Regions from separate parts of the Brevibacillus sp. B_LB10_24 genome, predicted to be linked through region 1. Evidence: predicted binding sites of a transcription regulator. Region 1 holds the regulator's gene; the other holds the start of a gene.
The links. The regulator NrdR, encoded in region 1, represses ribonucleotide reductase genes. The targets are predictions, from matches to a motif close to AACACNATATATNGTGTT.
Positions count from the first base shown of each region.

Region 2: the regulator NrdR is predicted to act here: its motif matches at 2,022-2,039, upstream of nrdJ (ribonucleoside-triphosphate reductase, adenosylcobalamin-dependent).

Region 1 covers NZ_JBJQOQ010000024.1:27,498-31,922, reverse strand. The annotation lists gene ACI7RC_RS19370 (S-layer homology domain-containing protein) at 1-798, shown strand, start outside; gene ACI7RC_RS19365 (HD-GYP domain-containing protein) at 901-2,013, opposite strand; gene nrdR (transcriptional regulator NrdR) at 2,149-2,655, shown strand; gene ACI7RC_RS19355 (ABC transporter substrate-binding protein) at 2,652-4,334, shown strand.
Region 2 covers NZ_JBJQOQ010000005.1:186,591-191,015, reverse strand. The annotation lists gene ACI7RC_RS07610 (serine hydrolase domain-containing protein) at 1-178, shown strand, start outside; gene ACI7RC_RS07605 (hypothetical protein) at 375-881, opposite strand; gene ACI7RC_RS07600 (EamA family transporter) at 1,018-1,458, opposite strand; gene ACI7RC_RS07595 (EamA family transporter) at 1,481-1,909, opposite strand; gene nrdJ (ribonucleoside-triphosphate reductase, adenosylcobalamin-dependent) at 2,223-4,425, shown strand, end outside.

The DNA of each region.
Region 1 (4,425 bases):
ACCTATCTATTGGCAGAGGTTCCGGCACTGACGGCAAAGGTCGATAAGGAAAAAGCGATTCAAGCAGAGGCGGAACATAAGGAGCCGATGCTTACCTACTTTATCCAACCGCAATACCTGGCTCAGCCGGACAAGCAGCCGGCGCCCAAGCTTGTCTATCGCTATCTCGGAGAGCAAGGGTTTGTCGACGCCGTCAGCGGGGAGTGGATCAGTCTTGACCAACTGCGCAAGCAGCGACAGCCGCAGGATCTCGAAGGCCACCCCGCTAAGGAAGCCTTGCAAAGAGCAATGAAAGAGGGTTACTTTGCGGTGCAGGACGGAAAAGTGGAACCGGAGAGGGAAGTGACCCGCGCCGAATACGTATCGATCCTCCTGCGCCTCTCCAGTAAAGTTGATAGGCCCCGGCGCTATTTTGATGAAGAAGTCAAACCGATGCCGTATCATGATGTGAACGCGAATCACCCCAACTATGCAGCGATTCAGCAGGGAGTGAACAGGGGCATCATCTCGGATCAAGGGCAAACCTTTGCACCCGACTCACCCATCACACGAATTGAGGCTTCCGAAATGCTGCTTCGTTTATTTGGCTATGGACCGCTGCTCGGCCAGCCGGAGCTCTTTGCAGCGAAGTTTAGCGACGTACCAAAGCAGAAACTGCCGGCAGCGGTGATAAGTGACGGGCTGGGGCTGTGGGACACCAATGGCAAGGCGGAATTCCAGCCGAATTCAACGTTAAGCCGTGCCGATGTGGCGCTGCTCATCCAAAAAGCGCAGAAGCTTGCGGAGGAGCGCTACTAAGACGCCGATCATGTTCACATAACGAAAATCAAACCCGCTTTGCTGTCTGCAGAAACAACAAAGCGGGTTGCTTTCGTAGAGGGCTTTTCTTACTGCGTTTCTTTATGTTTCGGGGACGACGAACAGGCTTTCATCCTCAAAACCGATGATAAAGTACTTCAGTTCACTCTTCAAATCGATCTCATACGGCATCGAGATGTCGTTTCCCCGACCGTCTTTCAGGACGCGGATAACCGGACGCTGGCTGTAATTGGGATCTACCCTGCAGACAACCCCGGCTTCGCCCGTATTGAGGACGATGCTGCTGCCCAGCGGGAAGATCGCGATGTGCCGGCAGAATGCACTGACCAGATGGTGCTCGAACAGGTGCCCGCCCGATCCCTGCAGGTATTCCAGCGCATCCTGCGGCATGAACCGCCGGCGCCACGGCCTGGGCGTGGTCAGCGAATCGTAGACGTCACAGATGGCTGTAATCTGTGCGTATTCGTGGATTTGATCCCCTTTTAGTCCTTGCGGGTAGCCGCTGCCGTCAAGCCGCTCGTGATGCGACAGAGCGACATGGGCGGACAGCAGGGAGAGATCGTGCTGCTTGCGCAGGATGTCAAATCCGTATCGGGTGTGCTGTTTGCTTATTTCGTACTCTTCAGGCGTCCAGCGCTCCCGTTTGTCCAAAAGTTCCTTAGGCAGGTCGATTTTTCCGATGTCGTGCAGCATGGCGCCGATTCCAAGTTCCGTCAACTGCTTCCGGTTGTACCCGAGCGACATGCCGACTGCCGTTGCCAAAACCGAGACGTTCACGGCATGGTGGTACATCGCGCTCGAGCGGGAGGAGATGTTGGCCAAATGGACGACGATCTCTTCGCTGCCCATCAAATCGTCAAGAATTGCGTGAAACACTTGCTGGAAATGCATCCCCATATCTTTGACAGAAATCCGCCTTGCCAGGCGATTGGTGTTCTGAATTTGCTTGATCGTTTTTTGCACGACCTCAACGGCAGCTTGCCGGGTTTCCGGACGGATGACATCTTCTATTTCGATATCAGCAGTACGGGGATCATCTATGTATATGGAATCGATGCCGGCTTTTTCCAACCCCTGGATCAGCCGCTCGTTTAAGACCATACCTGTTCCGAGCAGGACCTTCCCGTCTTCGGTAAACACGGTCCGGCCCAGCTTCATTCCCGGCGTCGCATTTTTTAAAGAGACCAGGCGCATATGTTCCCCTCCTAATCACGTATATTCCTATTCTAAAATCAGTTGATTAAAATAGGAATAAAAGATTTTCGCTTGACGCAAGAAAAAAGTTGAGGGACACTAAAAAGTATTGAAAGTTCTGGAGATGATCGTATTATGCGTTGTCCTTTTTGTGAAAATAACGGGACGAGAGTGTTGGATTCCCGGCCGTTTAATAACAATAAATCCATTCGCCGCCGCCGAGAGTGCGAAGCCTGCAACAGGCGGTTTACCACGTTTGAGACAGTAGAAGAAACGCCGCTCCTCATCATCAAGAAAGACGGAACCAGGGAGGAGTTCAGCCGGGAGAAGATCCTGCGCGGTCTGATACGCGCCTGTGAAAAGCGGCCTGTTTCGCTGGAAGTGCTGGAAAACGTCGTAAACGAAATCGAAAAAGAGCTGCGCAGTCAGGCTCAGGCGGAAATTCCCAGCAAAGATGTGGGAGAAATGGTAATGGAACGGTTATACTACGTAGATGAAGTAGCGTATGTCCGATTTGCCTCCGTATACCGCCAGTTCAAGGATATCAATGTCTTCATGTGCGAGTTGGAAGAACTGCTGACCCACGCTCGGACACAAAGCAAAAAAAACTCAGACGAGGGAGGAGGAAATACCTCTGAATGACCAAAGCCGGCTTTTCCAAGCGATGGCTGTGGGCGCTTTTAGCCGCAGCGACGGCGATGTGCGGCTGTGCCCCTGGACAGAATCAGGTTTACGATCAGACACCTGCGGCAGCGTCAGTGACAAAAAATCACCAGGCCGCTGCAGCGTCGCATGATGGAAAAGAGTTGGTAATCGGCTCCCCCGGTACACTGCCTGCATTTGACCCGTTTGGCCAGAGCAAGCAAGAGGCCCGGCTCAACCCGCTGGAGTTCCTGGCTTACCGCGGGCTCTTGGCCGCGTCTGAAGAAAAGGGGTACACCGCGGCGCTCGCTGCCGGCTATACGGTGGAGCGCGAGAACGGCAAACCGAGTATCGTCGTGAAGCTGCGGGAAGGCGGGACGTGGCCTGATGGCAGTCCGATCACAGCGGACGATGTTTTGTTCACCCTGGAAACCTACGCACGCCCCGAATACTACGGCGTCTGGCGTCAGGCGATGGGGCAGATTAAAGGCGTCTCGGCTTATCGTTCGGGCCAGGCGGAGCACATCTCGGGCATCACCGTCGATACCGCGAGAAAAGCGGTGCGGATCGCCTTGGAGCGGGATGATATGCGTTTTTTTTCCACATTGACCGCGCCGCTTCTCTGCAGGAACCAGCTGGCCGGCAAAACAGTCAAGGAAATCGGCGAGCTGTCGCAAGCTGGCAGACTGCTCGGAGCGGGACCTTTTCAGCCGATGCAGCTCTCACCGCATGAATGGCGATTTGCTGCCAATCCTGCGTATTGCGAAGGAAAACCTCTCCTGGACGCCATCAGGGTCCGCCCTGTGGAGCCATCGGGGATGGCCGGCGAGCTGGCTGGCGGCACTATCGACTGGTGTCCTGTCTCTCCGGATATGGTAAGTCGGCTGGCCGGCACGGCAGATGCTGCAGGCACCTTAGTGGCAAAGGCTGGCGGGGGAAGCGGGTATCACTTCCTCGGGTTTAACCTGGAGAGCGGCCCGCTTGCCGATCTTGCCGTCCGGCGGGCTTTAGCCCAGGCCATTTCTGCAGGACGGATTAGCGAGGACGTCTTTTACGGATACGCTGAACCGGCTCTTGGCCCGGTATCCCCGCATTCATTTGCCTATGCCCCTGGAGGGCTTCCCCGCTACGATCGCGCAGGTGCGGCCAAGACCCTCGCGGCCAAGGGATTTTCCGCCAAAAATCCGCTCACGCTGACGTTGGTGTATCCGGCTGAGAACGGGGTGCGTGAACGGCTGCTTCGCAGTCTGATCCGGTCATGGGCTGATCTTCCGGTACGCATCGTGACAATACCGCTGCCTCCAAAAGAGTTCGTCTCTTATATTTTCGGCGGAAAACCGTTTGATCTTTACCTTTATGGCTGGCGCTATCCGGAAGATCCGGGAGAGTTGTCCAAGCTTTGGCACAGCAGGGAAAAAGTGGGGGAACTGGGGCTTAATGCATCCCGGTACGTCAACAGCCGCGCAGATCAACTGCTGGAAAGAGGCCGGCTGATCCTGCCGCTATCAGAGCGCAAGAAGCTGTTCGCCGAGTGGCAGCGCTTGTTCGCCGCTGATCTGCCAATTGTTCCCCTGGTGGAAGTCAAGCAGCCATACTTCGTTTCCAGTCGTCTGCACCTGCCGGACGAACAGTGGGGGACGCAGCCGTTTCGGACGGTTCACAATTGGCGGCTTGACTGAGCCCTCCTGATCCTCTCTGCACTCGCTCTACCAAACCCTGCTTGCAGGATGCTATAATAGTATGATGAGAACAGGCAGGAAGGATTTTCGA
Region 2 (4,425 bases), on a different contig from region 1:
GTTTATGATTCTGTTGTTGAGTATGACTCAAGTTATGCCGGTATGGCATCTTGCAACAATCTTTCAACCGGACGTAATCCTTTGGCTGAAGATGATGACTGTACTTTTGGCACTGAGGGGAAGCATGGAAATGATTCGGTTGGTTCGGTCGATTCGGCATGAAAAACATCAAACTTGAAATATTGAGAATAACTGACCACAAATTGACGATGTTTATTGTCCCATGTTTGACAGTGTCCATGAGCTGAAGTCTTCAATAATTGGTACAATTGGTCTTTTAGTTATTTAACATAAAATTTATTATGTAATCTTAAAGCGAACAAAAGGAGAAGGCCGCCATGCTGTAATCAACCAGCAAGTGACCTTCTCCCTTCTTATTGATAGGGCCTGGCGTGGAACTGCAGCGCCGCCTGGTTTTCCGTGGCGTGGGCGGCGTGTGAGGAGAGATTTCTGTTTGGAAAACCCGGTTGGGTGGTATATGGATTATGGAACTCATACAGCGACTGCATCGCCTCTGGAGTGACCGATCCCTGGTAGACAAGGGCGACCGGGGAGACATTGTTTGCGTATGCTGTCTGTTTGGGCCCGTAGGGATATTGCTCCGTCAGGGCGTAGGCAGGGGATGCGTTCATCTGGTGGGCGTGGCCAGCGGCCGGGTTGGCATAGGCCGCAAATCCGGCTTCAGGGGCCCTGTGCTGTTGCTGCATGAAGTATTCGTCCGGATGGGGGACGTGTCCGCGGTAGGCCAGTGCCGCCTGCGAGACGAAGCCTTGATGGGCAGTCTGGTAACCCTGTCCGAACCCTTGCTGCGTGTATGGAGACTGCCCCTGTTGTCCGCTGTAACCTGGCTGATAAGATGAATACGGGTAAGATTGGTCCATCTGATTCTCCTCCTTAGGTATGCCGCTAGTAGGCGGTGGAAAACATCTTGCTTTTATGGAGTATGTCCATTTTGAGCCAGATGATGCTCGTGCTGCCAGGGAGGAGGGCAAAAAGAAAAACCCCCTGAGGGGTGGTTTATTTTGCGTTAGCCGCTCTTGCCGCCAAGCGTTTCCGGCTGAGCTCCGGCAGCGCGATCCCGATCAGAATGACAGCGACTCCGGTCCACTGAACAGGTGTGACGTATTCGCCCAGGACCACGGTGGACATGAAGACTGCCATCGGCAGTTCTACGGCACCGAGGATGGAACCCATCGCAGCGCCAATTTTCGGGATGCCGATGCTGAAGAACAGGATCGGTATCAGCACGCCGAAGAAGGCAAGTAAAAACCCCCAGACAAGCAGTCCCTCAAACATCGTGCCATCTGTGAAAAACTTCGGCGGATAGATCGCAAAGACGGTCAGCATGGAGCCGGTACTCATAATCGAGCTGCGCATCAGCGGATTTACGCTAAGCGCCGCCCTGCCGCTGCCGAGAATGAACAGCGCATACGTCATTGCCGACAGAAGCCCAAACACTAATCCTCTGTCGTCAGCTGCTTTAATCCGAGTCCCTCCCCCCGACGCCTCCGGCCATTGCCGTTCCGACGAGCAGCAGGGCCAGCGAAAACAGCTTGTCCTTGGACGGCCGCGAACGGCGGAGCAGAGAGTCGAGCAGAATGCCGATCCACGTGAACTGAAACAGCAGGACGATCGAAAGCGACGCGGGCGTGTACTGCAGGGATGTATAGTAGAACAAGCCGGTCAACCCCGTCGGTATTCCCGCTACGAGCAGCACCAGCACTTGCTTCAGCGGTACGCGCTCCCGCTTGAACAGCAGCGTCGGAATCCAGATAAAGAGGGACCCGAGGAAAACCTGGCAGCCGTTTACTTCATCTACTGTAAAGCCCTCCGCGTAAGCGAATTTAATGAAGGTGGACAGGATTCCGTAGGAGCAAGCTCCGAGGAGTACGAGAAAGAAGTATCGCATAGTTTCGCCTCAATTAAGAAAAATGTAGGGAACGGTATCTAATCAAGTCTTATACTTTACTCTATTTCCCCGATCAAGTAAAGCAAAACTGAAAAAAATAGGAAGAACGTCCCTGTCAATATATTGTGTTGTTTTTGTCGAAAAATTTATTTCTTAACTATATGTTGATTATGTGGTATCTTAAATCTATCAACCTTGCGAGGGCAGCCGAGAAGCGGTCTGTTTACCCAGACTTTAATATTACGATATCATTATCCTTCTAGCAACTTGTTTGGGTGTGGACCGATCGTTTAGAAAAAGGAGCGAATTATGTATGAGTATCCCTGCTGTACCAGTTGACGATGTGCAACTGCTGACTGATCAATTCATTTCTACATATCCCGACTTTCCAGCGGAGATGAACCCGCTTGGGCAGTTTGTCTTTTATCGGACCTACTCACGCTTCATGCCGGACAAGAACCGCCGCGAAACGTGGAAGGAGACCTGCCGCCGCTCTGTGGAGTACAACGTCCGCCTGGCGTACCGGCATGTAAAAAAGGTCGGGTACACCCCGAACGTAGACGAGTTTCGCGAAGAAGCGGAAAAGCTGTTCGACAACATGTTTCACCTGCGTCAATTCCTCTCCGGCCGGACGCTTTGGGTAGGCGGAGCGGAAAACGGGGTAGCGGACAAGTATCCGCTCGCCAACTTCAACTGCTCCTTCCTCAACATCCGTTCGTGGGATGATTTGGGAGATCTCTTCTACCTCCTGCTGGTAGGAACCGGCGTAGGCTTCAAGTGCACCCGGGAGATGGCAGCCAACCTGGCGCCGATTCGGACCAATACGACGCTGCTCTCCTCCAGCTATCGGCCGCTGCCGCGATCTCAGCGCCTGGAAAATTCGCAGCTGACCATTTTGGACAACGGCTATGCGAAAATCTACGTTGGCGACAGCAAGGAAGGCTGGGTAGAGGCACTGCGGATTTACCTGCGCATCTTGACCGATTCCAAGTACGAACAAATTCATACGGTCAAGATCAACTACAACAGCGTCCGGCCAAAGGGCGAGCGGCTGCTGACTTTCGGCGGCACAGCCAGCGGCCACGAACCGCTGCGGGAGATGTTTGAAGGCATTGACCGCGTGTTGAAAAACCAGGTCGATCCGTATTTGGAACCGATTCAAATCGACGAGCGCGGGTATGGCCGCGTCCGCCCGATCCACATCCTGGATATCGGCAACCTGGTCGGTGCCAACGTCGTCGTCGGCGGCGTACGGCGTACGGCAGAGATCTTCCTGTTCGACCCGGAAGATTACGAGTGCATGTTTGCCAAGTACGGCATCAACGGCATTTGGACCGAGGAGCAGCTGGCCCACCACCGCCGCGTTGGCGAACTGCTGGGCAGCCGCAAACCCGCCTGGTTTGACACGATTGCGAAAGTGGGCGACGGGCGTTGGGGCCTGGATCACCGCCGGATGTCGAACAACTCGATGGCCTTTACCTCAAAGCCGTCCCGCGAATTTCTCAATCTGGTCTTCACGATCATGCAGCTGGAAGGCGAGCCGGGCTTCATCAACCTGGAAGAAGCAAACCGGAGACGCCCCAATGCCGAAGGATTGAATCCATGTGCGGAAATCCTGCTGGATTCCTACGGCGTCTGCAACCTGACGACGGTCAATCTGGTTCAGTTTGTCAAAGAACAAGCGGACGGCACGAAGTACCTGGATGTGGAAGGGCTGCTCGATGCCCAGCGCAGATCGGCGCGGGCCGGCCTGCGGATGACGCTGGTGACGCTGGAGATTCCCCACTGGAACGAAGTCCAGCAGCGGGACAGGCTGTTGGGCACGTCGCTTACCGGCGTGAAAGACGCGCTTGCGGCAGTCGGCTATGACGAGGAACAGGAACGCGAACTACTCAGCCAGCTCGGCCGCGCGGCGCGGGAAGAGGCAGATAAATACGCCCATAAAATGCGGGTGACCTCGCCGCTTCTGGTGACGACGGTAAAACCGGAAGGGACGCTGTCACAGGTAGCGGGCGGGGTATCCAGCGGCCTGCACTGGTCGCACTCGCCGTACTACATTCGCCGGATTCGCATCAACGGCGCCGACCCGCTCGCAAAAGCAGTACAGGATCTCGGCTGGACTGTTCACCCTGAAGTGGGAACGCCGGGGGATACCCATGAAGAGCGGATGGCCAATGCCCGAACGCTGGTCATTGACTTCCCGGTAGCGAGCGGTGCTACGGAAACGAAAAACGAAGTGAGCGCTGCCCGCCAGTTTGAGACGTATTTCCGGTTCCAGTCGCATTATACGGAGCACAACTCGTCCAATACCATTACCGTTCGCCCCGAGGAATGGGGAGAAGTGGAACAGATCGTCTGGGACGGTTGGGACAATTTCGTCGGCGTATCCTTCCTGCAGCTGGACGGCGGGACCTACCAGCTGGCGCCGTATGAGGCTTGCAGCAAAGAAGAGTACGAGGCATTGAAAGCGTCAATGAAGCCGTTTGATCCGGCGATCCTGGAGAAGTACGAAAAGG